DNA from 2 places in the Cupriavidus sp. MP-37 genome. Region 2 is predicted to be linked to the other one. Evidence: predicted binding sites of a transcription regulator. Region 2 holds the regulator's gene; the other holds the start of a gene.
The links. The regulator sigma-54, encoded in region 2, starts transcription at its own class of promoters, with help from an activator protein. The targets are predictions, from matches to a motif close to TGGCANGNAANCTGCTTT.
Positions count from the first base shown of each region.

Region 1: a site for sigma-54 is predicted at 4,268-4,285, ahead of LIN44_RS16970 (GTP cyclohydrolase II). Genes of this name have one in related genera too.

Region 1 covers NZ_CP085345.1:64,365-79,983, reverse strand. Annotated here, with positions in the region: gene LIN44_RS16990 (amidohydrolase family protein) at 1-196, opposite strand, end outside; gene LIN44_RS16985 (TetR/AcrR family transcriptional regulator) at 229-909, opposite strand; gene upp (uracil phosphoribosyltransferase) at 909-1,604, opposite strand; gene LIN44_RS16975 (URC4/urg3 family protein) at 1,677-2,975, opposite strand; gene LIN44_RS16970 (GTP cyclohydrolase II) at 2,972-4,210, opposite strand; gene LIN44_RS16965 (acyltransferase) at 4,478-5,602, opposite strand; gene LIN44_RS16960 (hypothetical protein) at 5,739-5,876, opposite strand; gene LIN44_RS16955 (MFS transporter) at 5,873-7,156, opposite strand; gene LIN44_RS16950 (LysR substrate-binding domain-containing protein) at 7,329-8,258, shown strand; gene LIN44_RS16945 (DUF2917 domain-containing protein) at 8,185-8,511, opposite strand; gene LIN44_RS16940 (TolC family outer membrane protein) at 8,610-9,950, opposite strand; gene LIN44_RS16935 (VCBS domain-containing protein) at 10,116-14,036, opposite strand; gene LIN44_RS16930 (HlyD family type I secretion periplasmic adaptor subunit) at 14,121-15,503, opposite strand; gene LIN44_RS16925 (type I secretion system permease/ATPase) at 15,487-15,619, opposite strand, start outside.
Region 2 covers NZ_CP085344.1:3,452,001-3,467,619, forward strand. Annotated here, with positions in the region: gene LIN44_RS15875 (monovalent cation:proton antiporter-2 (CPA2) family protein) at 1-1,620, opposite strand, end outside; gene LIN44_RS15880 (hypothetical protein) at 1,620-1,877, opposite strand; gene LIN44_RS15885 (SIS domain-containing protein) at 1,764-2,747, shown strand; gene lptC (LPS export ABC transporter periplasmic protein LptC) at 2,794-3,423, shown strand; gene lptA (lipopolysaccharide transport periplasmic protein LptA) at 3,542-4,189, shown strand; gene lptB (LPS export ABC transporter ATP-binding protein) at 4,198-4,998, shown strand; gene LIN44_RS15905 (RNA polymerase factor sigma-54) at 5,123-6,601, shown strand; gene hpf (ribosome hibernation-promoting factor, HPF/YfiA family) at 6,650-7,000, shown strand; gene LIN44_RS15915 (PTS sugar transporter subunit IIA) at 7,366-7,821, shown strand; gene hprK (HPr(Ser) kinase/phosphatase) at 7,904-8,875, shown strand; gene LIN44_RS15925 (PsiF family protein) at 9,046-9,438, shown strand; gene rapZ (RNase adapter RapZ) at 9,547-10,422, shown strand; gene LIN44_RS15935 (LON peptidase substrate-binding domain-containing protein) at 10,515-11,174, shown strand; gene mutY (A/G-specific adenine glycosylase) at 11,207-12,382, opposite strand; gene LIN44_RS15945 (dynamin family protein) at 12,632-14,584, opposite strand; gene mutM (bifunctional DNA-formamidopyrimidine glycosylase/DNA-(apurinic or apyrimidinic site) lyase) at 14,844-15,619, opposite strand, start outside.

The sequences.
Region 1 (15,619 bases), on a different replicon from region 2:
ACGACAGCGTGGAGTCCATATGGAAGTGCGCATCGACGAACGGCGGCGTCACCAGCTGGCCGGCGGCATCGATCTCTTCGCCGGCGCGCGCGGCCAGGGCTGGCCCGACTGCGGCGATGCGGCCATCGGCGATGCCGATATCGATGCCGGTGCGCCCGTCGGGCAGGTTGCAATGCCGCAGGATCAGGTCGAGCATGGGTCGAGTCGTCGTATCCGGTATGGGTGAGCTCAGGCCAGCGGCACCGGCGCCAGGCCGCAGCCACGCAGCAGCATCACCACCACGTGCTCGGTGGCGTGCGCATAGTCCTGCGGCTGCAGCCGGCTGATACCCAGCACCGCGCAGACCTGCGATTCAAAATCCGCGTAGGTCTGCGTGGCGGCCCAGATGGTGAAGAACAGGTGCTGCGGATCGACCGGCGCCATCTGGCCGCGGTCGATCCACTGCTGCACCACCGCGGCCTTGCGCGACACCAGTTCGCGCAGGGCGTGGCGCAGCACCTCGCCGATCTCGGGCGCGCCTTGCAGCAGCTCGTTGGCGAACACCCGCGACGCGTCCGGATGGCTGGCCGACAGCCGCATCTTGGCGCGGATGTACTGTTCCAGCGCCACCTGCGGCGGCAGTTCGGCACGGATCACGTCGGCTTCGGACAGCCACAGCTGCAGCGTGTGCGCCAGCACCGCGCGGTACAGCGCCTGCTTGGTGCGGAAGTAGTAATGCAGGTTCGACTTGGGCACGCCCGCGCGCATGGCGATCTCCGCCATGGTGGCGCCGGCAAACCCGGCGCGCGCAAACACGTGCTCGGCCGCGCGCAGGATCATGGCCTGGTTCTCCTGCCGGATGCGGCCGCCCGCCGCCCCGCGCACGGGCGGCGCACGCACTGTCGGCGCAAGGCCGGCGTGCGAGTCCATCAGCGCGTGCCGTACAGGCGGTCGCCGGCGTCGCCCAGGCCGGGCACGATATAGCCGTGCTCGTTGAGCGTCTCGTCGATGGCCGCGGTGACGATGCCCACATCCGGATGCGCCGCGCGCAGCGCGCGCAGGCCGGGGCGCGAGGCGATCAGGCACACATACTTCATGGTGGTGACGCCGGCCTCCCTGAGCCGGTTCAGCGCGGCGATGGCCGAATTGCCGGTGGCCAGCATCGGATCGACCACGATCACCATGCGCTCCTGGATGTCCTCGGGCATCTTGAAGTAATACTCGATCGGCTCCAGCGTCTCGGGGTCACGGTACAGGCCGATATGCCCGACGCGCGCCGCCGGCAGCAGGTCGAGCATGCCGTCGATAAAGCCGTTGCCCGCGCGCAGGATCGACACCAGGCACAGCTTCTTGCCGGACAGCACGCGCGACTGCGTGGCGGCGATCGGCGTGCGGATCGCGACGGTTTCCATCGCCAGGTCGCGCGTGGCTTCGTAGGTCAGCAGCTGGCTGATCTCGCGCACCAGGCGGCGGAAGTTGTCGGTGGTGGTCTCCTCGCTGCGCACCAGCGTGACCTTGTGCTGCACCAGCGGGTGGTCGACCACCATCACGCCGGACAGGCTGGCAGGATCGGCGGGATCCGGCACGCCGGGCTCAACTGCGGGAACAGCGGACATGTCGTTCATGGTGACGCTCCTGATGCCACGTTGCACAAGCGATCCCTGCCTGCAACGCCGCCCGCCGCGCGGGCGGCGGGTTCAGAACACCGTGCCGTCGCTGGTGATGGCAAACGGCGGCGCGCCGCCGGGCCGGCGCTTGGCGGCGATGCGCCGCCCGGCCGCCCAGGTGCCGCCTTCGAGCACGCGCGCCAGCGGAAACTGCGCTTCCTCCAGGCCCAGCGCCTGGCGCACGCAGTCCGCCACCAGGTCCAGGCCGCTCACGGTCAGCGCGCGCCATTCGACGATGACGGGCTCATCCACCGCATGCGGCACGGCGGCAAAGCCGGGATCGCGCGGCACCATCAGCTCGAAGTCGTACAGCAGGCCGCCGTTGCGGTACTCGGGGAGGCCGGTCAGCGCATCCAGGCCGGTCACGGTCAGGCCGGCGTCCTCGAGCGGCTCCAGCAGCGAGTAGGTCAGCCACTGGGTCAGCTTGTGGAACGGCACCAGCCCGCCCGGCGCCGCCGGATGGCGCCAGCAGTCGCCCAGCGACACGCCCTCGACCACGATCCGCCCCGGCCACACCGGCCCCAGCCCGACCAGCAAGGTGCGCAGCAGGAAGCCCGCATCGAGGTCGCCGCCGACGGCATGCGCCTTCAGGTAATCGTAGAGATTGCCCAGCCGCGCCGGCCGGCCGAACAGCGCCGGGGTCGCTTCCATCACCTCGCCCAGCCGGCGCAGCAGCCCGGCGCGGCCTTCCAGCCCCACCAGCGGGTTGTGCTGCGCGACCTGGAAGGCGTGGGCAATGCTGTCGGCGTCGATGCGCTGCAGGCGTTCGGCATCGGCGCGCAGCGGATCGCCCGGCGCCGCGGAAAAACCGCCGCGCGCGAACAGGTCGAAGCTGGCGGCGCCCAGCCCTTCCGAGCGTGTCAGCACCAGGTCGCTGCCCGGATCGCGGTAGCGCCAGTCCGGGCCGGCGCCGGCGTCCAGCAGCACGCTCGGGATCACCAGGTCGATGCCGATGCGGGCGCGCTCCTCGCGGTGTTCGGGCCCGCTCAGCGCGGCACGCTCGCACAGCACCTGCCAGCGATCCGCGCGCTGGTCGGCCGCGCCGCTTTCGAAATGGCGCCAGCGGCTGTGATACGGCACCTGCAGGTCCGGGTAGCGCTGGCGGATGGTGCTGGCGACGTAATCGGCAATCGCATGCACGCGGTCCGGATGCCAGGTGAAGAGTTCGGAGTCGCCGCTGGCCACATGTTCGGTGACCGCCGCGCAATGGGTGCGCACCGCCTCGGCGCACAGCAGCGCCGCCGCGGGATGCCCTTCGGGCACCGGGTTCAGCCAGCCGTTGCCCTGGCGCTCGTTGCCGGCACTGCCGTGCTCGGGATACATCGTCATTCGTTCAACCCCCTGCCCTTTGCCAGGGCCAGTTCGTTCGCATCCGGCGGCGTGTAGTGCGTGAAGTAGCCCGCGGCCACCTTGGCGTCGATCTCGACACGCGCGTCGGCGGGGATCAGCGCCTCGGGGATCGCCACCTGCTCGACCACCTCGATGCCCTGCGCCACCAGCGCGCCGTGCTTCATGTTGCTCATCGACGCCCAGCGGTCGATGCGGCGGATGCCCAGCCAATGGAACACATCCGGCATCAGCTCCTGGAAACGCATGTCCTGCACGCCCGCCACGCATTCGGTACGGGCAAAATAAGTCTCGGCGCGGTCGCCGCCAACCTGCCGCTTGCGCGCGTTGTAGACCAGGAACTTGGTCACCTCGCCCAGCGCGCGGCCCTCCTTGCGGTTGTAGACCACCAGCCCGACACCTCCCTGCTGCGCCATCTCGATGCACACCTCGATGCCGTGTGCCAGGTACGGCCGGCAGGTACAGATGTCTGACCCGAACACATCCGATCCGTTGCATTCATCGTGCACGCGGCAAGCCACGCGGGTCTCGGGCTTGCCCAGCTGGCTGACATCGCCAAAGAAATACAGCGTCATGCCGCCGATCGGCGGCAAAAACACCTTCAGGTCCGGCCGCGTCACCAGTTCCGGGAACATGCCGCCGGTCTGCTCGAACAGGCTGCGGCGCAGCACGCTTTCCTTGATGCCGAAACGGGCCGCCATGCCGGGCAGGTACCACACCGGGTCGACTGCCGCCTTGGTCACGCGCACGTCGCCATTGGCATGCAACAGGTTGCCGTCGGGCCTGAGCCGGCCCGCGGCAATGGCCGAGACCAGCTCGGGCATGTTGATGTGCGCGCGCGTCACCGCGATGGTCGGGCGGATATCGACGCCGGCGGCGATGCGGTCGGCAAAGACGGTGGAGACCAGGTGCCCCCAGGGATCGAGCGAGACGATCTTGTCCGGGTCGCCCCACTGCGGATGCGGGCCGATGGCTTCGGCGGGCGCGGTGTCGGTCAGGTCGGGACGGTGGTCGCGCTGCAGCGTGCCGGAGGCAACCGCGAGGGCCCGGTAGATGGCGTAGGCGCCGGCGTGGGTGCCGATCACATTGCGCTGCGCCGGGTTGCCCAGGCTGGCGATCACCGGTCCGCGCTGCGCCGCCGTGGGGGCGCCCCAGTGGATCGGCTCGGCCGGCTTGTCGCGGCGCGCGTGCGAAGTCAGGACGATATGGTCGGACATGGCACCCTCGGTTCCCGATGGAATCCTGACCAATTGGTCAGGTTTACGATTCCATACTAGGCAACCTTTGTGCCATCGCCCAATGCCCGTTTACGCCAGTGTGGCGTCCATGTGTGTGGCGCCCAACGCAAGTCCGCGGCAGCGCCATGCACGCCGGGCGTGCCGGCGGCACCACGCCCGCGGCATCCATGCACCACCGGGATGCCGCGCGCGGCCGCGCAACGCAAGCGCGCTCGGGGTAGTGCCGCGCGGCGATGCGTGCAAGGGTTACATGGTCGGGCGGCGCGCCGAGCCCGGGCCCGAGTCGCCCGCCGCGTCACCGCGGCCGCCCAGCAATGCCCGCAGTGCCGCGAACGGCTGCGCGCTTTCGACGAAGCGGTAGAAGACGGCGCCCGCCACATTGCTCAGGGCCCATGCCGCCGCCATGCCGAGCGCGTTCAGCACCGGCTGCCCCGGTGCCAGATGCGACACCAGCGCATTGACCACCAGGCACACCGGGAAATGAACCAGGAACACGGAATAGGAAATCCGTCCGAAGTAGCCCACCAAGCGCGCCCGGGGCCAGCGTTCCAGCCATTCGCCGCGCCGTGCCAGCGCCAGCAGCAGCGCAGTGGCCAGCGCCACGGCAATCCGCAGCCGGAAGTCCAGCGCCAGCGCGGCCAGCGCCACCGCGCCGATCAGCGCCAGCGGCAGCAGCGTGCGGCCGGGCGCCGACGCCCAGTAGGCCAGCGTGCCCAGGCCATAGGCGCCGAAGAAGTACACCGCCCAGATATCCCACGCGGCATCGCGGTTGAACCAGAACAGCGAGGCCACCGCCGCCAGCGCCACCAGCCCGATGCTGACCGCGACGCCGGCGGAAGCCCTGCCCCGCGACACCGCGCGCGCCGCCCACAGCGTGCCCAGCAGCAGCGCGAACAGTTGCAGGTCGATGGCCACGTACCAGACGCCGGCCGACAAGGCATCGACATCGAGGATGTCATGGAGCAGCGCCAAGTGCGCGACGAACTGGCCCAGCGTGGGCGACGCCGGGATCGAGTCATGCGCCATCCAGTGCCGCGCCACGGCGGCGCCGGCAATGCTCAGCAGGATCGCCGCGGCAAACGGCACCACCAGTTTCTGGTAGCGGCGCCACAGCATCAAGAGCGGATGCTGGCGGGTCTCCAGCCTTCCGTTGGGCGCCAGGCTGCGCGCCGCGAGGAAGCCGCTGATCACAAGGAACACCTGCACCGCGATGCGGGCGTAGTCATAGAGCCAGTCCACCAGCCCCGGCGCCAGCCGGTAAGCCGCGTCGGACATCGGCCCATAGAAGGCGAGGTGGTGCAGGACGATCAGTTGCGAACTGACGGCTTTCAGGGCGTCGATGCACGGCAGGCGCGACGGGCGGGAGCTCATTGTTATAGGGACGATGCAAAAGGCACGGAAGGCGCGATTCTACCCGCTGCGCCAGCACTCAATGTGGCGCAATGCATACATTTTGCGGATTGGTTACACAGTGGCCCCGCTTGTTGCCAGTTCGACAGCCACCGGGCTACCGGCACAACGCCATCAGCGCTATCCACGCCTGCGCATAGGCCGGGTCCAGCCATCGCGCCAGCGCCACCGCGCACAGCGCGATCAGACCGAGCACCGACAGCCAGACGCCGAGCACGGGGATGCCGGGCCTCATGACCGTGCCGTCGCCAGACCGGTCCGGACGATCTGGCGATCGTCGATCGGAGAGTGCAGCGCCGCGGCGACGATGCCCAGCACCATGGCGCCGTACCAGACCATGTCATACGAGCGGGTCAGCTCGAACACCAGCCCGCCCAGCCACACGCCCAGGAAAGAGCCGAGCTGATGGCCCAGGAAGACGAAGCCGAACAGCGTGGCGAGATAGCGCACGCCGAACACCTGGGCCAGGATCCCGTTGGTCAGTGGCACCGTGCCCAGCCACAGGAACCCCATCGCCGCGCTGAAGGCGTACAGCGTCGCCGGGCTCAGCGGCAGCAGCAGGAACAGCGCCATCACCGCGGTGCGCGCGAGATAGATGCCGGCGAGCAGGTACTTCTTGCTGTGGCGCCCGCCCATCAGCCCGCACGCATAGACGCCAGCCACATTGGCCAGTGCGATGATGGCGAGCGCTGCCATGCCGTCGGCCGGACGCATGCCGCGGTCCAGCAGATAGGCCGGCAAGTGGCTGGCAATGAAGGCCAGCTGGAAGCCGCACGCGAGAAACCCCAGGTTAAGCAGCCAGAAGCCGGAATGGCCGAAGGCCTCGCGCACTGCGGCGCCCAACGGCTGCCCCGCGGCCCCGTCCGGCGCGGGGTGGGCCGGCGCTGCCGCCGCGCCGCGGTCGCGGAATGGCAGCGCCAGTGGCACCAGCACGGCCAGCGCCACGGCAAGCAGCAGCAGCGCCCCCGCCCACCCCGTCCCGGCAAGCAGCGCCTGCACACCCGGCACCAGCGCAAACTGGGCGATGCCGCCGACGGCGCCGGCCAGCCCCAGCGCGCGGCTGCGCTGCGCGGCGCCGGTCATCCGGCTGAGCGCACCGTAGACCACGCCGAAGGTGGTGCCGGACAAGGCCACGCCGATGCACAGGCCCGCCGACCACACCAGCGCCGCCGAGGTATGCGCCTGCGTCATTCCATAGAGTCCCGCGGCATACAGCGCCAGCCCGCCCGCCATCACCTTCCATGAGCCGTAGCGGTCGGCCAGCATGCCGGTAAAGGGCTGCGCCAGCCCCCACGCCAGGTTCTGCACCGCCATGGCAAAGCCGAAGGTCTCGCGGGTCCAGCCGCGCTCGGCAATGATGGGCAACATGAACAGTCCCTGCACGTGGCGCACGCCCAGCGCCATCCCCATCAGCACGCCACCGGCCAGCACCAGCACCCAGAGTTGCCGCCACCAGGGCGCGGGAAGCGGGGGCACGGCACCGGCAGCGGACGAGCGCGGCAGAAAGATGGTCATGGCAGCCCTTGTCGAACGATGGCGCCCGCAGGCGCGATGGCTCTATTGCAAGCGACGGCGGGCCCTCCTTCAACCGATCTTTCGGTCGTTCTGCCATGCGTAGCAAGCATGGCAGAAGTGCCCCGGACCGTGCTGTAATGGCGTCATCGCCCGTCCGACCGGAGGCCCGTCCATGTCCGTCCCGCTGGTTCGCCTGTTTTCGCTCGACCTGCTCAAGGGCTTCGTCGCCGTCGGCCGGCGCATGAGCATCACCCAGGCGGCGGACGACCTGTGCCTGACCCAGTCGGCGGTGAGCCGCCAGATCCATGCGCTGGAGGAGCAGCTGAAGGTGCCGCTGTTCGTGCGCAAGCATCGCGGCGTCGCCTTCACCGCCGAGGGCGAGCGCTTGTTTCGCAGCGCCGACAGCGCGCTGCAGCAGCTGCAGGACGTGGTGGCCGAGGTGCGCCGCAGCGAGGGCCGGCAGCCGGTCACGATCACCGCCAGCATCGGCGTCACCGGCCTGTGGCTGCTGCCGCGTCTCGGCAGCCTGCAGCAGGCACACCCGCATCTGGATGTGCGCCTGTCCGCCAGCAACCGGATCAGCGACCTGCGTGAAGAGGGCATCGACCTGGCGGTGCGCTATTGCCGCGACGCCGCGGCGCCGCCCGATGCCGTGCGCCTGTTCGGCGAGCATATCGCCCCGATCGTCCACCCTGCCCTGCTTGATGCGACCGGGCAGCACGGCGACCCACTGCTGCAGTTGCCGCTGCTGGAGTTCGACGATCCGCGCCCGTGGCTGCAATGGCGCAGCTGGCTGGCGCCGCGCGAATTCCGTCAGGCCAGCCAGCGCGGCATGCTGCGCTTCAACCAGTACGACCAGGTCGTCCACGCCGCGCTGGCGGGGCAAGGCATCGCGCTCGGGCGGCTGGAACTGGTGCGGCCGCTGATCGATGGCGGCCAGCTGGTGGTCGTGCCGACGGCGCGGCAAGTGGCGCCCAGCCCGAATTCGTACTGGCTGATCCACGCCGCCGCGCATCCGCGCGACGAGGTCAGGCGCGTGGCGGCATGGATCTGCCAGGAAGCCGCGCAAACGGCCATGATGCCAGGCCCCGCAGCCACTTGAAGCCGGGGCCGCGGCGTCGCGGCGGCGCCTCGATCCGGCACAGCGCCGGACCGGCGCCATGCAGCGCGGCAAGGAACACCTCGGCGTCGCCCTGAAGCCGATGGCGCTCGCCACGCGCAAGCAACAGGTCCGGCGATGGCCGGCCCGGCACCTCGATGGTTACCCACACGGTGCCGCCGCGGCAGACCAGCTCCGTGCCGGCTCGCAGACGCAGGCCGACGCATTCCGCTTCGAGGGAAAGAGTGCATGACATGAAAGGCTCCGGTTGGCCTTTCCATTGTGTGGCTCGCCATGGTGCGCTGCCATGAGCAATGCGCCGCCCGGACATGCGCGGGCGGCATGCCAGCCTGGCTAGCGCCGCCCCGCGCGCATCCCCATGTGAACCATCGCCTCGCTCGGCGGCGCCACGTTCAGCGTCGCCAGCAGCACGCCCATGCCGGCCAGGATGCGGTACTGGCTGGCCAGCTCGGTGTACTGGCCGGTGACATAGGCAGTGCGTGCGCTGAAGTACTCGTTCTCGGCATTGAGCAGGTCGAGCAGGCTGCGCTGGCCGATGCGGAACTGGCGGCCGTAGCTGACGCGCGTGGCATCACTGGCCTGCACATACTGCTGCAGGCTCGCCAGCCGTTCCTGCGCGGTACGGTAGGCGTTATAGGCCAACGTCACGCTTTCATGCACCTGCCGGCGCAGACGCTCCAGGTTCTGCTCCGCCTCCTGGATCTGGAAACCGGCCTCATTGATGCGCGCCTTGTCCGCGTTGCCGCGGAACAGGTTGTAGCGCAAGCGCAGCATCACCCTGCGCTCGTCGGTGGTGCCCAGCACGCGATCGCGGTCGCGCCCGGCGCCAGCCTCCAGGTCCAGCCTGGGCCACAGCTCAGACCGCGCCAGCGAGCGCGCGGCCTCGGCTTCGGCAATGTCGGCCTGGCCGGCTCCCAGCGCGGGATGGTTGGCACCGGCAACCTGCTGCGCTTCGCGCTCGCTCGCGGGCAGCACGGCGGCGAGCGAGTCGGGGCGGGACAAGCGCTGCGGCGGGGCCCCGACCACGCGCAGGAAAGCCGCCACGGCATCCTGCAGCGCGCCTTCCTCGGCGCGCAGGCTGGCCTGCGCCAGCGCCAGCCGGCTCTCGGCCTGGAACAGGTCGGCGCGGCGCAGTACGCCGTTGTCGGCGCCCAGCCGGATCTGGTCGTAAATGTGCTGGTGCGCCTGCAGGTTGGCTACGCCGATGGCCACCGTTTCCTGGCGGCGCAACACCTCCACATACACCCCCACGGTGCGCAGCGCGATGTCCTCGGCGGTGGCGCCGACCCGGTAGGCCGCGCCATCGATCCTTGCGCCCTGGCGCTCGACGTCGCTGCTGACGGCGAAGCCGTCAAACAGCATTTGCGTGATGGTGATGTCGGCGGCATGGCGCGCATATGACGCATCCGAGCGGCCGAGCGCGCTCGAATTCTGGCTGTCGAGGCGTACCCGCCCGCCGGTGCCGCCGACATCGACGCGCGGCAGGTAACCGGCGCGCGCCTGCTTCAGCCCCTCGTCGGCTGCCAGGCGCCTGCTGCCCGCCGCCAGCACTTCGGGATTGCCGCGCACGGCCTGCTCCACGGCCTGCGGCAACGCCTGTGCTGCCGCAGGCTGCGGCACCAGCATCGCTGCCCATAGCAGCGCCGGAGCCAGCCGGCACCATGTCGTCGTCATGCTTCCCCCTGCCCGGGTACACCGCGTCGTGCGCTGCGCGCCCGACGCGGTACCCTACCCGCTTCTTATGGTTTTATGCCCTGCCGGCAGCGATGCCGCCGTCCTGCCTTGCCGCGTGGCCGCGGCATCCTCCCCTCTTTCCCGTCCCTTCTCCGTAGTCCCGTGTCAGACCATATGGATATTGCCGTTGCTCAACAGCGTAGTCAGGTCAAGCCCCACCATGCCCTGCAGTACCGCGACATCCTGGAACGCGGCTGCCGTGCCGGTTCCGTCGCGATCCAGGCTGACCACGGTATTGCCGTCGACCTCGGCCAGCCGCACGAACTGCGCGGCGTTGTCGCTGCTGACGCTGACGCCCGACAGCAGGTCGGACAAGTCCAGCACATCGCCGCCGCTGGCCACCGGCGCCAAATTGAAATCAGTGATCGTGTCGACCGAGGCGGCATCGGCACGCATGACCCGGAAGGTATCGCTGCCGTCTCCACCGGTCAGGATGTCCGCCCCAGCGCCGCCGACCAGCAGGTCATTGCCGGCGGCGCCTGCCAGCAGGTCATTGCCGGCGCCGCCGCGCAGCACGTCGTTGCCGGACGAGCCCGTTATCGTGTCGTTGAACGCAGAACCGATCACGCCTTCCATCCTCGTGTAGCTGTCGGTGCCAAGGTTGACGGCGCTGAGGTTGACTGAAGCCACGCCGCTGCCCTGGACCAGCGTGAAGTTGATCGCGCCGGCCGCATCGGAGAAATCCAGCAGGTCGATGCCGGCTCCCCCATCGAGGGTGTCGTTGCCCGCGCCGCCGCGCAGGATGTCGTTGGCTGTGCTGCCAGTCAGCGAGTCATTGAAGCGCGAACCGATCACGCCTTCCATATTGCTATAGGTATCGCTGCCGAGGCCCACGCTGGACAAGTTCACGAGTGTGCCGCTGCCCTGCATCAGCGCGAAGGTCAGCCCGCTGCTGGCATCGGAAAGGTCCAGCATGTCGATACCGGCACCGCCGTCGAGCGTATCGTCGCCGGCGCCACCGCGCAGCACGTCATCGCCGGCGCCACCGCGCAGCGTGTCGCTGGCTGCCCCGCCGATAAACACATCGCCGGCAGCGGCGCCGGTCAGCGCGTCGTTGTTGCTGCCGCCATCGAGATAGGAAGCCTGGTAGCTCTGGCCCGCCAGCGACACCGTGGCCGCGCCATTGGTAGACGAGACATTGACGGTCACGGTAGCCATGCTGGTGCCGCCCGCGCCGTCGGACACGGTATAGCTGAAGCTGCCCGCCGCCGCGTTGCCGGAGTCGAACAGGATGTAGCTGTTATTGGTTCCCGGCGCGAATCTGAGGTTGCTGACGGCTCCGGTAGCCCCGCCCAGATCCGTGATTGAAAGCGCCAGGCCGTCGACGTCGCCGTCGTTGCCGAGCAAGGCACTGACCGGTATCAGGATGCTGCTGGTGTTGTTCGAGACAACGACCACATCCGCGGCGGCCACCGGCGCGTCATTGACCGGATTCAGGGTGATCGCCACCGAATCGGTGTCGGTGGCTGCGCCGTCGCTGGTCTGCATTTGCAGCAAGGCCGCGCCGGCATAGTCCTTGTCGCCGGTAAATTGCAGGCCATCGAGCGCGGCATTGATCGCCGCGTCGCTGCCGGTGAAGGTCATGGTGCCATCCGCGCTGCCGTCGCCGGCCAGGAACTGCAGTCCCGCGGTGCCGTTCAGCGTGATGGTGCCTGCGCTGGCCGTCAGGGTGACCGTGTGGCTGGTGCCGTCCACGTCAGAGAGGCTGAGCGCATTGCCGGTGGCGGTGCTGAATACCAGCGGCGTGTCTTCGTTGACGGACTGCGCTCCCGGAACACCATTGACGACGGCGTCGTTGCTGCCGGCGATGTTAACCTTGATTTCCTGGCTCGCGCTGATATCCGCGGAGTAGACCGTCAGCGAATCGCTGACCTGCTGGCCTGCCGCCAACGCATCGGCCTTGCTGTTATCGAGCGTATAGGTCCACGCGCCGGTGGTGCTGTTGAAGGTGAAGGTGCCGTACTGGCCCACCAAGGTTTCCGGCGGCACCGCGGCAAAGTGCGCTTCGCCGCTATCGACATCGCTGACCGTCAGCGTACCGCTGGCCGAAGCGTCGCCCGCCGTGCCGTTCGCCACCCCGCCGGCTTCGGTCACCGCGGTGTCTTCGCTCGTCGAGGCAGTGATGGTGGCGGCATCGTTGCTGCCGGTGATGTTGACCGTGATGGTCTGCTGCGCGGTCTGGTCGGCCGATGACACCAGCAGGGAATCGCTGACCAGCTGGCCCGCCGTCAGCGCGTCGGCCCTGGCGTTGTCGAGCGTATAGGTCCACGCCCCGGTCGTGCTGTTGAAGGTAAACGTGCCGTACTGCCCAAGCAGGCTGTCTGGCGGCACTGCGGCGAAATGGGCCTCGCCGGCGTCGACATCGCTCACCATCAGCGTGCCGCCGGCAGTGTTGTCTCCTGCAACAGCGTTCGCCACACCACCCGCTTCGGTCACCGCCGTATCTTCGCTCGTCGATGCGGTGATGGTCGCGGCATCGTTGGTGCCCGTGATATTGATCTTGATTTCCTGGCTCGCACTGAGATCGGCCGAGTGCACCATCAGCGAATCACTGGCCTGCTGCCCGGCGGTCAGCGCATCGGCCTCGCTGTTATCGAGCGTGTAAGTCCAGGCGCCGGTGGTGCTGTCGAACGTGAACGTACCGTACTGGCCGACCAGGCTTTCCGGTGCCACCGCGGCAAAGTGAGCTTCACCGCTATCGACATCATTCACAGTCAGCGTGCCGCTGGCAGACGTGTCCCCCGCCGTAGCGTTCGCCACACCACCCGCTTCGGTCACCGCCGCATCTTCGCTCGCCGACGCGGTAATCGTTGCCGCATCGTTGGCCCCGTTGATCCGGATGCTCAGCGTCGATGCCGCCGATGCCTGCCCGTCCGTCACGCTATAGCTGAACGACTCCTCGACATGATCGCCAAGGCGCAGCGACTGGACCTGCGGATTGCCGTTGTCCAGCGTATAGCTGTAGCTGCCGTCGGCGTGGATCTGCAAAGTGCCGTACTGCCCGACATAGGTGCCGGGACTGGCAACCGCCAGCACATTGCCGGCGTCGACGTCGCTGTCATTGGCCAGCACGTTGCCGGTGATCGGGTTCGGGTGGTTGTCTTCGCCAATGGCATTGGTATCGGCCGCGGCGGTGGGCGCATGGTTGTCGTAGCCGGCGAAATCGGACTTGGTCAGGTCGTGCAGGCCGTCAAGCCGGATCACCATTTCAGCCGTGGCGGGGTTGCCGTCGACGTCCACGTAGACATAGGTATTGCCGCCGGACTGCTGGTACCAGGCGCCATGGGCCGTCGGCGTCAGGCCGCCCCACTGGAAGCCGGTGTCGCCCAGCACGGGACGCAGGTCGAGGCGGTCCGTGCCGCGCTGGAAGTCGGCGATGACATCCATCCCGGCCGCGGTGGAATCGGAGACGGCGTTGTAGACAAAGGTGTCGCGGCCGGCGCCGCCGCGCAGCCAGTCGCCGCCGCCCCCGCCGGCGATGGTGTCGTTGCCGCCTTCGCCATAGATGGTGTCCCTGCCGTTGCCGCCGGCAATGATGTCGTCACCGCCGACGGCAGCGCCGTCGCCGTTGTCGCCGTAGATCAGGTCGTCGCCATTGCCACCCTGGATGCGGTCGTGGCCCGGCTGGGCCGATTCATGGCCGCGCCCGAGCTGGTAGTCGGCATAGCTGTCGTAGCCGTCGCCATAGAGGGTATCGCCGCCGTTGTCTCCGGTGTAGAGCGCCGATGCGCCGTCGGCGCTGCCGATCACGTCGTCGCCGCTGCCGCCATAGACGGCGTCGGTGCCGTTGCCGCCGGACAGGCTGTCGTTGCCGCGCCCGCCGAAAAGGCGGTCCTTGCCGTTGGCCCCAAGCAGCGTGTCGTTACCGTCGCCGCCCTCGACGATATCGTCGCCATTGCCCGCGTCGACATAGTCGCTGCCATCGCCGGCGCTGACATAGTCGTTGCCGTTGCCGCTCAGGATGGTGTCGCTGCTCGCGGTGCCGGTGAGGTTGTCGCTGCCGTTGGTGCCAGTCAGGGTTGCCATGGTGGTTGTCTCCGTCCTGAATGCAGGCCTCGCGGCCATGCCGTGCTTGTTATCGTTGCAAAAGGCTCGCGTGCGAGCGGGGGTCTATCGTTCACGGAACGCCATGTCCCGGGTCTTGATGATGGGCTTGAGCAGGTAATGCAGCACCGTCTTCTGGCCCGTCAATACATCGACCGTGGCGACCATGCCGGGCAGGATGGGCACCTGCACGGCGCTGCCGGCGGGCCGGTTGTCGCGGGTGCGCACGCGCACCAGGTAGTAGCTTTCCGGCCGCTCCCCGGGCCGCTCGGGCGTGAGCGTATCGGCGCTGATATGTTCGACCGTGCCGGCGAATCCGCCATAGATGGAGAAGTCGTAGGCCGAAAGCTTGACCACGGCGGGCTGACCCGGGCGCAGGAAGGCGATGTCGGCCGGCCGCACGCGCGCCTCGACCAGCAGCGTGTCTTCCAGCGGCACGATCTCCACCAGGTCCATGCCGGGCTGGACCACGCCGCCCACGGTATTGACCTTGAGCTGCTTGACGATGCCGGGCAGCGGCGCACGTACCAGGGTGCGATCGACGCGGTCCTGCAAGGCGATGTTGGTCGCGCTCAGCGCTGCCTGCTCGGCCTTGGCCTGGTTGAGTTCGCGCATGGCCTCGGCACGGAAATGCGCACTCGCTTCGTCGAGCTTCTGCTGGCTCTCGCGATAGGCCGCTTCCAGGCGCGGCATCGCCAGCCGCGAAGCATCGAGCTCGCCTTTCAGGTCATTGGTCTGCCGCTCCAGCCGCAGCACCTCGACATCGGAGACCACGCCCTGGGCCACCATCGGCCGCATCATCGCCAGCTCCTGCGCCACCAGGCGGTGGCTCTGGCGCAGTTGCTGCTCGCGCGAGCGCTTTTCGGCCAGTTCCTGCCGGCGCTGTTCCGACTGCTGGCGCAGCACCGCGAGGTTGGCTTCCAGCGCCTGCTTGCGCGAGGCAAACAGCGAGCGTTCCTCGGCGACGAAACGGCGCGAACCGACATCGCCGGGCGCGCCGGCGACGAAATCGGTGCCGGCGGCCTCGGCGCTCAGGCGCGCGATGCGTGCCACCAGCGCATCGTCCTTGGTGCGGCCCTCCTGGTACGAGGCGGTGAAGCGCGTATCGTCGATGCGCATCAGCGGCTGGTCCTTGCTGACGACCTGCCCCGGCCGCACCATGATCTGCGCGACGATGCCGCCCTCCAGGTTCTGCACCACCTGGACCTGGCTGGACGGGATCACCTTGCCCTCGCCCACCGTCACCTCGTCCACCCGCGCCAGTGCCGCCCATGCCAGCGCCATGGCGACAAAGAGCACGGCGCACAACAGGATCCAGTGCGCGAACCAGCGTGGCGCCGACAGCGCCGCCGCGTCGCGCGCATCCATGAAGGCGGTATCGTCCGCGTGCGGGCGCAGCGCGGCGGCCAGGCGGCGCGCCAGGGTGCGGGTCTCAGGCCGAGGCGACATGAAGCTTCCTCCCCGCGAGCGCATCCAGCACCTGGGCCTTGGGCCCGTCCGCGACGATGCGGCCCTGGTCCATCACGATCAGCCGGTCGACCAGGCTCAGCAGCGAACCGCGGTGG
Region 2 (15,619 bases):
CGCATGCGAGGCCAGCATCAGGCTGCCTTCGATGATCTCGGGCACCACCTCGGTGGCGCCGGCCTTCTGCAGCGTGTCGAGCTCGGAGTCGTCGACCGTGCGCACGATCACCGGCAGCGCCGGCGCCAGCTCCTGCACATGGTGCAGCACCTTCAGCGCCGACGGCGTGTTGGCATAGGTCACGATCACCGCGGCGGCGCGGTGCAGGCCCGCGGCGATCAGCGCCTCGCGCCGGCCGGCGTCGCCGTAGACCACGGTATCGCCCGCGGCGGCGGCCTCGCGCACGCGGTCGGGGTCCAGATCCAGCGCCACGTAGTTGATGCCCTCGCGCTCCAGCATGTGCGCCAGGTTTTGCCCGCTGCGGCCAAAGCCGCAGATGATGGCGTGCTTCTCGGTCTGCAGGCTTTGCGCGGCGATGCGGGTCATGTTCAGCGACTGCATCAGCCATTCGTTGGCGGCGAAGCGCAGCACGATGGCGTCGCTGTACTGGATCAGAAACGGTGCCGCCAGCATCGACAGCAGCATCGACGCCAGGATCACCTGGATCAGCACCGGGTCGACCAGGTTCAGGCCGTCGATCTGGTTCAGCAGCACGAAGCCGAACTCGCCCGCCTGCGCCAGCCCCAGCCCGGTGCGGATGGCCACGCCCTGGCGCGAGCCGAACACGCGCGCCAGCGCCGCGATCAGCACCAGCTTGAACAGCACCGGCACCACCAGCAGCGCCAGCACCAGCCAGACATGGTCCAGCACCACGCGGATATTGAGCAGCATGCCGATGGTGACGAAGAACAGCCCCAGCAGCACGTCGCGGAACGGCTTGATGTCTTCCTCCACCTGGTGGCGGTAGGGCGTCTCGGAAATCAGCATGCCCGCCATGAAGGCGCCCAGCGCCATCGACAGGCCCAGCCGCTCGGTCAGCGCCGCCATGCCCAGCGTGACCAGCAGCAGGTTCAGCATGAACAGTTCCTGCGAGCGGCGCGCCGCCACCACGTGGAACCAGCGGCTCATCAGGCGCTGGCCCAGGAAGAAGATCGCACCCAGCGCCACCACGATCTTGAGCGTGGCCAGGCCCAGCGCCTTCATCAGGTCGCCCGGATCCTGCGACAGCGCCGGAATCACGATCAGCAGCGGCACCACCGCCAGGTCCTGGAACAGCAGGATGCTGATGATGTTGCGGCCGTGCTCGCTCTCCAGCTCCATGCGCTCGGACAGCATCTTGGACACAATGGCGGTGGAAGACATGGCCAGGGCCCCGCCCAGCGCCACCGACGCCTGCCAGGACAACGGGAACAGCCAGTTGAAGGCCCAGCTGGCCGGCACCACTGCCAGCATCGACAGCACCACCTGCGAACCGCCCAGGCCGAACACCAGCCGCTTCATCGCGCGCAGCTTGGCCAGGCTGAATTCCAGCCCGATCGAGAACATCAGGAAGACCACGCCGAATTCCGCCAGGTACTTGGTCTGCGCGGTATCGCTGGCCAGCCCCAGCGCATGCGGGCCGATCAGGATGCCGACGGCGAGGTAGCCCAGCATCGGCGGCAGCTGCAGCATGCGGAATGCGACCACGCCGAACACGGCGGCGGCCAGCAGCACCAGGGTCAGTTCCAGCGGAGAATGCATCAGGTGGTCAAGGTGACCGGCCAGGCGCGCGTCCGACCCGGCACGGGCACCCTGCCGGCAGACAATGCGGCGAGCACGGCAAGCACGACGCGCGCCACGGGCCGGCCCAGGTGTCGTCGCATTCGTTGGTATACTTCGTCGCCATGATAGCCAATTTCGATGCGGATCGAGCACTCCGGCTCGCCCGCGACACGCTCCAGACCGAAGCCGATGCGGTTTCCGCACTTTCCGGCCGCCTGAACGGCGACTTTGCTCATGCCGTGCAGCTGATCCTGCAATGCACCGGGCGCGTGGTCGTTTCCGGCATCGGCAAGTCCGGCCATATCGGCCGCAAGGTCGCGGCCACGCTGGCCTCGACCGGCACCCCCGCGTTCTTCGTGCACCCGGCCGAAGCCAGCCACGGCGACCTCGGCATGGTCACGCGCGACGACGTGCTGATCGCCTTCTCCAATTCCGGCGAGACCGGCGAGCTGCTGTCGATCATCCCGATCGTCAAGCGCATCGGCGCGCGCCTGATTTCGGTCACCGGCAATCCGGACTCCAACCTCGCCAAGCTGGCCGACGTCCACCTGGACGCCGCGGTCGAGAAAGAAGCCTGCCCGCTGAACCTGGCCCCGACCGCCAGCACCACCGCCGCGCTGGCGCTGGGCGATGCGCTCGCGGTCGCGGTGCTCGATGCGCGCGGCTTCGGCGAGGAAGATTTTGCCCGCTCGCACCCCGGCGGCGCGCTCGGGCGCAAGCTGCTGACCCATGTGCGCGACGTGATGCGCACCGGCAACGCCGTGCCCGAGGTACGCGAAAGCACGCCGCTGGCGCAGGCGCTGATGGAAATCACGCGCAAGGGCATGGCCATGACCGCGGTGGTGGATACCGACGGGCGCGCCATCGGCGTGTTCACCGACGGCGACCTGCGCCGCCTGCTGGAAACCCCGCGCGACTGGAAGACCGTGCCGATCGGCGAGGTCATGCACCGCAACCCGCACGTGGTCAACCAGGACCAGCTGGCAGTGGAAGCCGTGCAGGTGATGGAAGCCAACCGCATCAACCAGCTGCTGGTGGTGGACGACGATGGCCGCCTGACCGGCGCGCTGCATATCCACGACCTGACCCGCGCCAAGGTCATCTGAGCCGGCGCACCACCGACGGCATCCGCAGCACAACGCCAAGGACACCATGCAGGCACTCCTCGCCTCCCTCAGCGGCATCGTCATGCGGCTGCTGCCGCTGCTGCTGATGGCCATCGTGGCGGGCAGCACGTTCTGGCTGGTCCAGATCAACTCCCCCAAGGAAGACCAGGCCGCGCAGGCTCCCAAGAAGCACGAGCCGGACTACTTCATGGACCGCTTCTCGGCCACCGAGCTGGCGCCCGACGGCAGCACCAAGATCCGTTTCACCGGCGAGCGCATGGTCCACTTCGAGGACGACCAGACCTACGAGGTCACGCGCCCCGCCATGCGCGCCTATGAACCGGACCGCCCGCCCGTGACCGCGCGCGCCGACATCGGCCGCATGAACGCCGAAGGCACGGTGATCGACCTGTACGGCAATGGCTACGTGCTGCGCCAGCAGGGCAAGGATCCGTCCAAGGATCCGCAGCTGACCGCGGCGTCGAGCTACTTCCAGCTGCTGGTCAATGACGACATCGTCAAGACCGACAAGCCCGTCAAGCTGACGCGCGGCCCGTCGGTCATGACCGCCAACGGACTGATCTTCAACAACGTCACCCGCGAAGTACAATTGCTCGGCAATGTACGCGGCACCATCATCACCGGGCCGTCCCCGGGCCGCGCGCCAGGGTCCTGAACTTCCGGTCCGGCGCCGCCGCGTACACGGCGCCGGCCGGCACGGCCCGCACCGCGCGCCGATTTCCGCGCAAACCGCACCATCACGCATCCAGACGCCCTCGAGCAACCCTGCCAACATGACCGCTTTCCTGACGACATCGTCCCGTCGACGCACCGCCCCGGCCCTGCTTGCGCTGGCCCTGGCCTTCGGCCTGCTGGCCCAGCCCGCCCTCGCCGAGCGCGCCGACCGCGACAAGCCGATGGTGCTCGAGGCGGACAACGCCAGCTATGACGACGTCAAGCAGATCTATACGCTGACCGGCAACGTGGTGCTGACCAAGGGCACCATGATCCTGAAGTCGGACGCCGCCGAGCTGCGCACCGACCCCGAGGGCTACCAGTTCGCCGTGGCCACCTCGAAGCCGGGCAAGCAGGCCTATATCCGCCAGAAGCGCGAAGGCGTCGACGAATACATCGACGGCTGGGGCGACCGCATCGAATACGACGGCAAGCAGGAATTCTCCAAGCTGATCGGCAATGCCCGCATGGCGCGGCTGCAGGGCGCCAAGCTGGTCGACGAGATCCGCGGCGCGGTGCTGACCTATGACAGCCGCAAGGAACTCTACACCGCCGCCGGCGGCGGCAGCGGCGATGCCGCGGCGGCCAACCCGTCCGGCCGGGTGCGCGCGGTGCTGTCGCCGCGCCAGGACCAGAAGTCCGGCACCGCGGGCGGCGGCTCGCCGCTGGACCTGAAGCCCGCTCCCGCGCCCGCCAACAAACCCTGACCGTACCCATGACCGATACCGCCACCATTGCCGAGAAGCCTGCCGTCGCAGCCAACGCCGTCCTGCCCGGCGGCAGCACGCTGGTCGTGCGCCACCTGAAGAAGCGCTATGGCTCGCGCACGGTGGTCAAGGATGTCTCGCTCGACGTGAAAAGCGGCGAGGTGGTCGGGCTGCTCGGCCCCAACGGCGCGGGCAAGACCACGTCGTTCTACATGATCGTCGGCCTGGTGGCGCTGGACGAAGGCGACATCGTGCTCGACGGCGACCACATCAGCGGGCTGCCGATCCACGAGCGCGCGCGCATGGGGCTGTCGTACCTGCCGCAGGAAGCGTCGGTGTTCCGCAAGCTCAACGTCGAGGAAAACATCCGCGCGGTGCTGGAGCTGCAGCTGGACCAGGGCAAGCCGCTGGCCAAGGCCGAGATCGAGCGCCGCCTCGATGCCCTGCTCGATGACCTGCAGATCGCGCACCTGCGCAACAACCCGGCGCTGTCGCTGTCCGGCGGCGAGCGCCGCCGCGTGGAAATCGCGCGCGCACTGGCGTCATCGCCGCGCTTTATCCTGCTGGACGAGCCGTTCGCCGGCGTGGATCCGATCGCCGTCGGCGAGATCCAGCGCATCGTCAGCTTCCTCAAGGCGCGCAATATCGGCGTGCTGATCACCGACCACAACGTGCGCGAGACGCTCGGCATCTGCGACCACGCCTACATCATCAGCGAAGGCACGGTGCTGGCCGCCGGCCAGCCCGAAGACATCATTGCCAATGACGCCGTGCGGCGCGTCTACCTGGGCGAAAACTTCCGCATGTAACACGGGCGGCTGCCCCGCGCGGGCGGCCATGGCTGCACGGCCGGAAGAGCCAGCGGCGATCACAGCGCATCAGCGATAGCAATTTCCGTTCCAACATCGGAAAGATGCGCATAAAATAGGTCGCATGAAACCGTCGCTACAGCTCCGCCTCTCCCAGCACCTGGCACTGACCCCGCAGCTGCAACAGTCGATCCGGCTGCTGCAGCTTTCCACGCTGGAATTGCAGCAGGAGGTCGAACAGGCGCTGACGGAAAACCCGCTGCTCGAGCGGGAGAACGACTGGATCGAAAGCCCGCTGCGCGTCGCGGCCGATGGCTCGGTCAACGTACAGAGCGCGCCCGCGCCCGCCCCGGCGGAGCCCCAGGGCAATGGGGACGCCCGCGCCGAAGGCGGCGCCGATGACAGCTACGGCGACAACAGCAGCGGCGACGACTACGGCAACGGCGACTGGAGCCTGGACGACTTCGCCCGCCGCCCGCAAGGCGACGAGGACGAAAAGACGCCGATGCAGCTGCGCGAGGCCGAGCCCACGCTGCGCGAATACCTGATGGAGCAACTGACGCCGCTGAAGATCTCGGCGCGCGACAAGGGGCTCGCCATCTTCCTGATCGAATCGCTCGACGACGATGGCTACCTGAGCGCCTCGCTCGAAGAGATCTGCGCGGAGCTGCCCGAAGAGCTCGAGTTCGATCCCGACGAAGTCCACGCCATCCTGACGCTGCTGCAGAGCTTCGATCCGCCCGGCGTGGGCGCGCGCAATGCCGCCGAATGCCTGGCGCTGCAATTGCGCCGCCTGACCCACCCGCAGCGCGAACTGGCGCTGACCATCGTCACCCATCACCTGGAACTGCTGGCGGTGCGTGACTACACGCGGCTGAAGAAGGCACTGCAGGTCGACGAAGTCGCGCTCAAGGCCGCGCATGACCTGATCCGCTCGCTGGCCCCGTACCCGGGCCACGCGTACAGCCGCCCCGAGGCCGATTTCGTTGTGCCAGATGTGTTCGTGCGCAAGGGCGGCGGCGGCTGGATCGCGCAGCTCAATCCGGATGTGATGCCGAGACTGCGCATCAACGACATGTACGCGCAGATCCTGCGCGGCGCAAAGGGCGAGACCGGCACCGCCGGGCTGCAGCAGAAGCTGCAGGAGGCGCGCTGGCTGATCAAGAACATCCAGCAAAGGTTCGACACCATCCTGCGTGTCTCGCAGGCCATTGTCGAGCGTCAAAAGAACTTTTTCACTCACGGTGAAATCGCCATGCGCCCCTTGGTTTTGCGGGAGATTGCCGATACACTGGGTTTACACGAGTCAACCATCTCCCGGGTGACGACCAATAAATACATGGCCACGCCGATGGGTACTTTCGAACTGAAGTACTTCTTCGGTAGCCACGTGTCCACCGAAACCGGTGGCGCGGCTTCATCAACGGCCATCCGCGCCTTGATCAAGCAACTGATAGGAGCCGAAGACCCGAGGAATCCCCTTTCCGACAGTCGCATCGCCGAACTGCTGGGCGAGCAAGGCTTCGTTGTCGCACGCCGCACCGTCGCCAAGTATCGCGAAGCCTTGAAAATCCCCGCAGTGAATCTCCGCAAGTCTTTGTAGCCGAGCCCACCGCCTGCCTGGTGAGGCTCTTTCAGAAGGAGAAGCGCTATGAACTTCAAGATCAGTGGACACCACCTGGACATCACGCCGCCTCTGCGTGAGTACGTGGAAACGAAGCTGGAGCGAATCGTCAGGCATTTCGATCAAGTCATTGGCGTTAGCGTGCTGCTCTCTGTCGACAATCACAAGGAAAAGGACCGGCGCCAGTACGCGGAAATCAATCTGCATCTCAAGGGCAAGGACATCTTTGTCGAGGCGCATCACGAAGACCTGTATGCAGCAATCGACGCACTCGTCGACAAGCTGGACCGTCAGGTGATTCGCTACAAGGATCGCGTGCAAGGCCACGACCGTGAAGCGGTCAAGTACCAGATGGCCGCAGCGCAAATGCAGCAATAAACCCATGCCCGGCGGCCCCGCAGAGGGCTGCTGAACCAGGATTCCACAGGCAAGCCGCGCCGCGAAGCGCGGCTTTTTTGCGCCCTGGTGCCGGCCTGGCTGTGGCGGCGGAGCCAACACTGTCACACATGGGAAACCGAGGTGTTCGCAAGCGCAGCGCCAAGGTGTATGCTGCGCCATACAAAGAGAGAGAGAAAATCGTGGCCGCGCCTGCTTGCGCTGCACCGCACAATGCGAGGGTAGCCCCTGCTCTATAATGGGCCGGACGTCTCCCCCGCCGCGCCGGCCGCGCCGGCTGCGGTCACGGAGCCAGCCGCTGCCCGGCGGAACGGTCCGCCCGCTAACTGAAATCCTGCGCATCGCCCATGAATCGTTTGGCCAAATTGCTGCCACCCGGCAACATCACCCTCGACGTCAGCGTCACCAGCAAGAAGCGTGTGTTCGAGCAGGCCGGGCTCCTCTTCGAGAACAACCATGGCGTGGCGCGCGCCATCGTGACCGACAACCTGTTCGCACGCGAGTCGCTGGGCTCGACCGGACTGGGCGCCGGCGTGGCGATCCCGCACGGGCGCATCAAGGGCCTCAAGCAGCCGCTGGCCGCCTTCATGCGCCTGGCCGAGCCGATCCCGTTCGAATCGCCGGACGGCAAGCCGGTGTCGCTGCTGATCTTCCTGCTGGTGCCGGAACAGGCCACGCAGCAGCACCTGGAAATCCTGTCCGAGATCGCGCAGCTGCTGTCGGATCGCGACATGCGCGAGGGCCTGGCGACCCTGCCCACGCCCGATGCCGTGCACGAACTGCTGATTGCATGGCATCCCTGATCCACTGATTCCCCAGAGCGGGCCGGCACCCAGACCGGGCAGGCGCCACGCGCTTCGCAGTCCGCCTTACCAGTCAACCCGCATGGAACTCACCGGCGTCACCTCCCAGTCCATCTTCGACGACAACGCAGCCGACCTCAAACTCTCGTGGGTCGCCGGCCTGGAGGGCGCGGACCGCGCCTTTGACGTGGAATTCGCCCGCGAAGCGACCTCCGCGGCAGACCTGGTGGGCCACCTCAACCTGATCCACCCGAACCGGATCCAGGTCCTCGGCAAACCCGAGATCACGTACTACCAGCGGCTGGACGACGAGACCCGCAAGCGCCAGATGGGCGAGCTGATCCTGCTGGAGCCGCCGTTCCTGGTGATCGCCGACGGCATGGAGCCGCCGCCGGACCTGGAACTGCGCTGCACGCGCTCGTCGACGCCGCTGTTCACCACGCCGGTGTCGTCCGCGGCGGTGATCGACCACCTGCGCCTGTACCTGTCGCGCATCTCGGCGCCGCGCGTGACCATGCACGGCGTCTTTCTCGACATCCTCGGCATGGGCGTGCTGATCATGGGCGAGTCGGGCCTGGGCAAGAGCGAACTGGGCCTGGAACTGATCTCGCGCGGCCACGGGCTGGTGGCCGACGACGCCGTCGATTTCGTCCGGCTCGGGCCGGATTTCATCGAAGGCCGCTGCCCGCCGCTGCTGCAGAACCTGCTCGAAGTGCGCGGCCTGGGGCTGCTCGACATCAAGACCATCTTCGGCGAGACCGCGGTGCGGCGGAAGATGAAGATCAAGCTGGTGGTGCAGCTGGTGCGGCGCAACGACGGCGAGTTCGAGCGGCTGCCGCTGGATTCGCAATACCTCGACGTGCTGGGGCTGCCGATCCACATGGTCAAGATCCAGGTGGCGGCCGGCCGCAACCTGGCCGTGCTGGTCGAGGCCGCCGTGCGCAACACCATCCTGCGCCTGCGCGGCATCGACACGCTGCGCGATTTCATGGACCGCCAGCGCGCCGCGATGCAGGCCGACGCGGTCTCGCGCGGGCAGGGCCGGCTGCTTTAAGCCACATTCGCAGCGGCTTGCAATTGCTTACAACGGCGTAGCAACCTCCCGTCAACGTTTCTCAGGCATGCTCCGTTTTGTGCTGTAATGGGCATCACGCCCGTTACGGAAGCCGCAACGCCGACCCAGGCGCGCGGTGACAAGGTTTTCCACCCCCGAGGAGAGCAAGCATGAAGAGCCTGATTGCAGTGTGCGCGCTGGTTACCCCCTTGTTCGCGGCCAGCGCCTTTGCGCAGACCGCCACCCCGGCCACGCCCGCCACCCCGGCCAAGCCATCGGCTGCGGCCCCGGCGACGCCCGCCGTGCCGGCCACGCCTGCGACCCCGGCCAATCCGGACAAGCCCGCGGCCAACACGCAGCAAGACAAGATGAAGGCCTGCAACGCGCAAGCCTCCGGCAAGAAGGGCGACGAACGCAAGGCGTTCATGAAGGAATGCCTGTCGAAGTCCGGCGCGCCCAAGACCCAACAAGAGAAGATGGCAGCCTGCAGCAAGTCCGGCAAGGGCAAGAAAGGCGACGAATACAAGGCCTACATGAAGGAATGCCTGTCGAAGGCAGCCTGAGCGGCGACGACTGGCGAAACCGATGGCGAACCGCGAGGTTCGCCATTTTTGCTGGTGTCAAAGAGCTGTCATGACGCAGCCGGCACCTGATGCTATGCTTCAGTTGCTATGCGCATCATCCTCATCACCGGCATATCCGGTTCCGGCAAGTCCGTCGCACTGAACGTCCTCGAAGATGCAGGCTACTACTGCGTGGACAACCTGCCGGCGCAGTTCATCCCTGAACTGACCCGCTATCTCGACAGCCAGGGCTATACGCACCTGGGCGTCGCCACCGACATCCGCAGCCGCGAGTCGCTCGACCAGTTGCCCGACACCGTGCGCGCGCTGGCCGCCGAGCACCAGGTCGAGGTCATTTTCCTGACCGCCAGCACCGACGCCCTGGTGCAGCGCTACTCCGAGACGCGGCGCCGCCATCCGCTGTCGGCACGCACCGATGGCGTGCCCGGCGGCGGCGCTTTCAACGACACCGCGCTGATGGAAGCGATCGAGATGGAGCGCGCGCTGCTGAGCCCGCTTGCCGAGGCCGCGCACCGGATCGACACCAGCAATGTGCGCACCAATACGCTGCGCAGCTGGATCAAGGAGCTGATCCGCGACGACAGCCAGCGCCTGACGCTGCTGTTCGAGTCGTTCGGCTTCAAGCACGGCGTGCCCAGCGATGCCGACATGGTGTTCGACGTGCGCTCGCTGCCCAACCCCTACTACGACCTGGCGCTGCGGCCGCTGACCGGCCGCGACACGCCGGTGATCGATTTCCTGCAGGCGCAGCCGATGGTGCTGGCGATGGCCGAGGATATCCGCGCCTACGTCGAAAAGTGGCTGCCAAGCTTCATTGCCGACAACCGCAGCTACCTGACCGTGGCGATCGGCTGCACCGGCGGCCAGCATCGCTCGGTCTATATTGCCGAAAGGCTCGCCAACTATTTCCGGGCACATGGTAATGTGCTGGTCAGACACCGAGAGCTCGCACCGGCGGGCTGACGCACGCGGCATGGCACCCCGGGCTGCACGGGGCATCTGAGCGCGGCGTCGGCCTGGCGGCCCAATGCTGCGCGACCCCAAGCCTGCACCGCATGTCCTCGACCGACCTCTACCGTCCCACCGGTTCCGAAGACCCGCCACGGACGCTCGACAACCTGCCGCTGTTCCCCTTGCACACGGTGCTGTTTCCCGGTGGACGGCTGCCTTTGCGCGTGTTCGAGGCGCGCTATGTCGACATGGTGCGCAACTGCCTGCGCGACAGCGCTCCCTTCGGGGTGTGCCTGATTGCCAGCGGCGAGGAGGTGGCGCGGCCCAACCAGCCCACCGTGCCCGAACTGGTCGGCTGCCTCGCCGAAATCGTCGACTGCAACATGGAGCAGCTGGGCGTGCTGCTGATCCGCGCGCGCGGCCGCGAGCGCTTCCATATCATCAGCCATGAAACCCGCGACGACGGCCTGCTGGTGGCGCGCGCCGAGGTGCTTGCCCCCGACATCATCGACTGCAAGCTGGAACTGCTGGGCGAATGCCTGGACGCGCTGCGCCGCATCGTCACGCGGCTGCACGCCGAGCAGCCCGACCGCATGCCGTTCGACGAGCCGTACCTGTGGGACGACCCGAGCTGGGTCGCCAACCGGCTGTGCGAACTGCTGCCGGTGCCGCTGAAGGCCAAGCAGATGCTGATGGCCTTGCCCGACGCGGGCATGCGCATCGAGATCGTGCACCGCTACATGCGGCAGAACCACATGCTGTAAGGCGGCTGTTCCTCCCCCGCCCTGCTCCGGTTTCAGAACAAGCCCACCCGCGCCTGGTCTTCCAGCAGCCGGCGCACCGGCGCCGGCGTGCCCAGCGCATCGAGATCGTCGAGCGACAGCCAGCGCTGCCCGGCCGGCGTCGCGCTGTCCTGCCGCAGCACGTTCGCCTCCGCTTCGAGGTCGACCCGGATGGCGCGGATCAGCAGGCGGAAGTGCGTGAACACATGGGTCAGCTCGCCAGCCAGCGCGGCGCGCGCAGGATTGCCGAAAGCGCGCGCGTAGTCGAGCGCGCGGGCCTCGGCTGCGTCTGCGTCGAAGGGCACGGTGTCGACGGGCATCTCGGGCAGGCTCCACAGGCCGCCCCAGATGCCGCTGTCCGGACGCAGGCGCAGCAGCACTTCACGCTCGCGCCGCACCAGCAGCATCACCGTGCTGCGCTCGGGGATCGCCGCGCGCGGCTTGGGCGCAGGCAGCACGGCGGTCAGCCCGTCGCGGCGCGCCACGCAATCGGCGGACAGCGGGCACGCGGCGGCATCGGCCAGGCAGGCGGGCTTGCCTCGCGAGCACACCGTCGCGCCCAGGTCCATCAGCCCCTGCGTATAGGCAACCATGTCGTCGCCCTGGCGCGGGCCGGGCGCCGGCAAGGCCTGTTCCGCCAGCTGCCACATGCGCGTTTCCACCGCGCGCTCGCCCGGATGACCATGGATGCCGAAGCAGCGCGCGAACACGCGCTTGACGTTGCCATCCAGGATCGGCGAACGCACCCCAGCACTGAATGCCGCAATGGCAGCCGCGGTGGAACGGCCGATGCCCGGCAACGTGACCAGCACCGCAGGATCCGTGGGGAAGCGGCCGCCATGCTCGCCGACCACTTGCATGGCGCAGCGGTGCAGGTTGCGCGCGCGCGAGTAGTAACCCAGCCCGGCCCACAGCGCCATCACCTGGTCGGCAGGCGCCGCCGCCAGGTCCTGCACCGTGGGCAACTGCGCGACAAAGCGCTGGAAGTAGTCGATCACCGCGCTGACCTGGGTCTGCTGCAGCATGATCTCGGACAGCCAGATGCGGTACGGATCGCGGGTGTTCTGCCACGGCAGGCCGTGCCGGCCGTGGACGCGTTGCCAGTTGACGACCCGCGCGCCGAAATCCGGCGGGACGTGGAGATCGTCGGGAACGGCGGGAGCAGTGCGGGGAACGGGCGTGCGGGGCATTGGGTAAAGCTTGTGTAGAACTCGTCGCCAGTTGGGTACTCCCTCTCCCGCATGCGGGAGAGGGTTGGGGTGAGGGCTGAGCGTGTCAACGAAGTCCAGGACGGCGGTATGCCGGCGCCTACCCTCACCCCCTGCCCCTCTCCCGCAAGCGGGAGAGGGGAGCAAACCGGCAGCGTGCGAAGCTGGTCAGCAACAAAAAGGGCGCCGCAGGAAAGCGGCGCCACATGATATACCGGCTTCAGTAACTGGCTACGCTACCGCAAGACTGGCACTGTCGGCATCGGCCCCCGGCCGCATCAGCCGCTGGGCAAAGCCTTCGATGCGTCCGCTGCGTTCGTCCAGCCCGTTCAGCACTTCCTCCAGCTGGGCGATGCGGCTTTCCAGCGTGTCGGTGGCTTCATGGATGCGCTCGATCGAATCGACACGCCGGCGCAGCTGCTTCTGGTGTTCGCGCACCTGCGCTTCCAGCGGCGTCATCACCGACTTGAGCCAGACTTCGATATCGCGGTTGAGGCCGCGGAAATTCTCCAGCACGCGGCTGGCCATGGTGTTGAACGCGCTTTGCACCAGCTGCGGGCGCGAGCGCGTCAGCATGCTGATCGTGCCGAAATGCGCCTGCACCAGCCGCAGCGTCTCCTGCAGTTCGGCCAGGTAGCGCTCGGCGGTGAACTGCATCGGCGCGGGCAGCGTGAAACCGTGCTCGGCATTGAAGCGCCGGTACATGCTGTCGATCAGCTGGTGCAGCTGGCCGATCTTGCTGTCGGCATCGCTGACCAGCCCGCTCAGCTGCGCGAACAATGCCTCCATGTCCTCGCGCAGCCCGCGCGAGAAGAAGCGCTCCTTCATCTGTTCGCGCGCGCCGCGCATGGTGCGGCGCACGTCGCGCAATTGCAGGCTCTTGATGATGTCGGCACTGTGCCGGCCAAAGACCAGGCGCAGCGCCTGGAACTTGCTGATGCTCTGCTCGAACTCGTCCTTCTCGCCCTGCACCCGCATCAGCATGTGCTTGACCATCGCATGGTTTTTGCCGCGCAGGCCGCGCAGCTCGAACAGTTGCTCGACGATATCGCGGCGGCGGCTTTGCAGCAGTTGCTGCGCGGCGCGCGCCATGTCCTGCACCAGCCGGTAGACCTGGTCCGCGACGATCTCGCGCCGGCGCGGAATCAGCTGGTCCGACAGCACGTGCTCGAATTCGGGCAGTCCGCTGCGCGCCAGCAGGGCATCGTCGTGCGTGACCTTGGCCACCAGCCCCTTTTGCGCCGACACCGGATACACGCGCGACTGCTCGATGCCCAGCACCTGCGCGGTGGTCGACACCTGCCGGGCAATTTCCTGCGCGATCTCGCCCGGCTGGCGCAGCGGATCCCACAGCCCGTCGATCTTGTTCAGCACCGCCAGGCAGCCGCGCCGGTGCCCGGCGCCGACATGGCTGCGCCACAGCTCCAGGTCGCTCTTGGTCACGCCCGCGTCGGCGGCCAGCACGAACACCACCACGTGCGCATCCGGGATCAGCCGCAGCGTCAGTTCGGGCTCGGTGCCGATTGCGTTCAGGCCCGGCGTGTCGAGGATCACCAGGCCCTGGCGCAGCAGCGGATGCGGGAAATTGATGACGGCGTGGCGCCAGCGCGAGATCTCGACCATGCCCTCGGCATCGACCGCGTAGGCGGCATCGGGGTCGTTCTCGTGGTACAGCCCCAGCGCCTCGGCCTGTTCGGGCGGCACGCGCATGGTCTGCACCACGTGCTGGAACGCCTCCAGCATGCCCTCGGGCGACGACGGATCCAGCGGCACCGAATGCCAGTGCGACGCCGAAGTGCCGGCCTCGAGGAAGTCGGCGGTGGAGGCGTCCTGCAGGCGCGTCTCGATCGGCAGCAGGCGGATGCTGGGCGGCTCGGTCTCGTCGTAGCGCAGCTCGGTCGGGCACATGGTGGTGCGCCCCGCCGACGACGGCAGGATGCGGCGCCCGTAATCGGCAAAGAAGATGGCGTTGATCAGCTCGCTCTTGCCGCGCGAGAACTCGGCGATAAAGGCGACCTTGAGGCGGTCGCTGCGCAGCACGCTCTGGATGCGCTGCACGCGCTCGTCGGCCTGCGCATCGTACAGGTCGTGCTGCTGCAGCCAGGACTGGAATTCGGCCAGTGACTGGAGCACCCCGGTTCTCCAGGCGCCGTATTGTTCGAATTGGTGGGCGAGCGTTGTCATGGACCTGTTGGGCTGGCTTGTTTTTACCGCGGGGCCCGCCACCCTGTGCGGCTGCCCGTGTTCACGCAGTGCCGGTCCGCCCCCCTTGCCGTTCACGCGGCCGGCCATTTTGTAACTTTTTATGACTGCGCACACGATACAGGTTTCCACGGCGCTTTTGTGGAATTCGCGTCCCTTGGATGGCAGTGACACCGCCAGTGTTGCGCCGACCCATCGACCTGGGGCAGCGGGCGCCCCCTGAAGCACTCCCGGCCGCCTATCAGTGCTGGCAGTTGGTGCAATAGAAGGTGGAGCGCTGGCCCTGCACGATCTGGCGCACCGGCTTGGCGCACACCTTGCATGGCAGGCCGGCGCGGTCGTAGACGAAGCAATCGAGCTGGAAGTAGCCGCTGGCACCGTCGCTGCCGACAAAGTCGCGCAGCGTGCTGCCGCCGCGCTCGATCGCCTGCGCCAGGGTCTCCCGCACCGCCTGCGCCAGCCGGTCGCAACGCGCGCGGCTCAGGCGCCCGGCCGGGGTGGTCGGGTGGATGCCGGCGCGGAACAGGCTTTCGGACGCATAGATATTGCCCACCCCGACCACGATCGCGCCGGACAACAGCACGGTCTTGATCGCGGCACTGCGACCGCGCGTATGGCGGTGCAGCCAGGCGCCGTCGAAAGCGGGATCGAACGGCTCGATGCCGAGGGTGCTCAGCAGCGGGTGCGACGGCAGTTCCGCCTCCGGCAGCGTGGTCCAGAGGATGGCGCCGAAGCGGCGCGGATCGCGGAAGCGCAGCACGATGGTGCCGGGCTGCTGGCCCGGGGCGGCTGCCGACGCTGCGCCGGGCTCGGCATCGAGCACCAGGTCGAAGTGATCGTGCACGCCCGGCGGCGGTGCCTCGGGCAGAACCCGCAGCGTGCCCGTCATGCCCAGGTGCACCAGCAGCCAGCCGGGCGGCTGCGCGGCATCGCTACTGACGCATTCCAGCAGCAGATACTTGCCGCGGCGCTCGATGCGGCGCACCAGGCGTTGTGCCAGGCAGGCTTCGAGCTCGG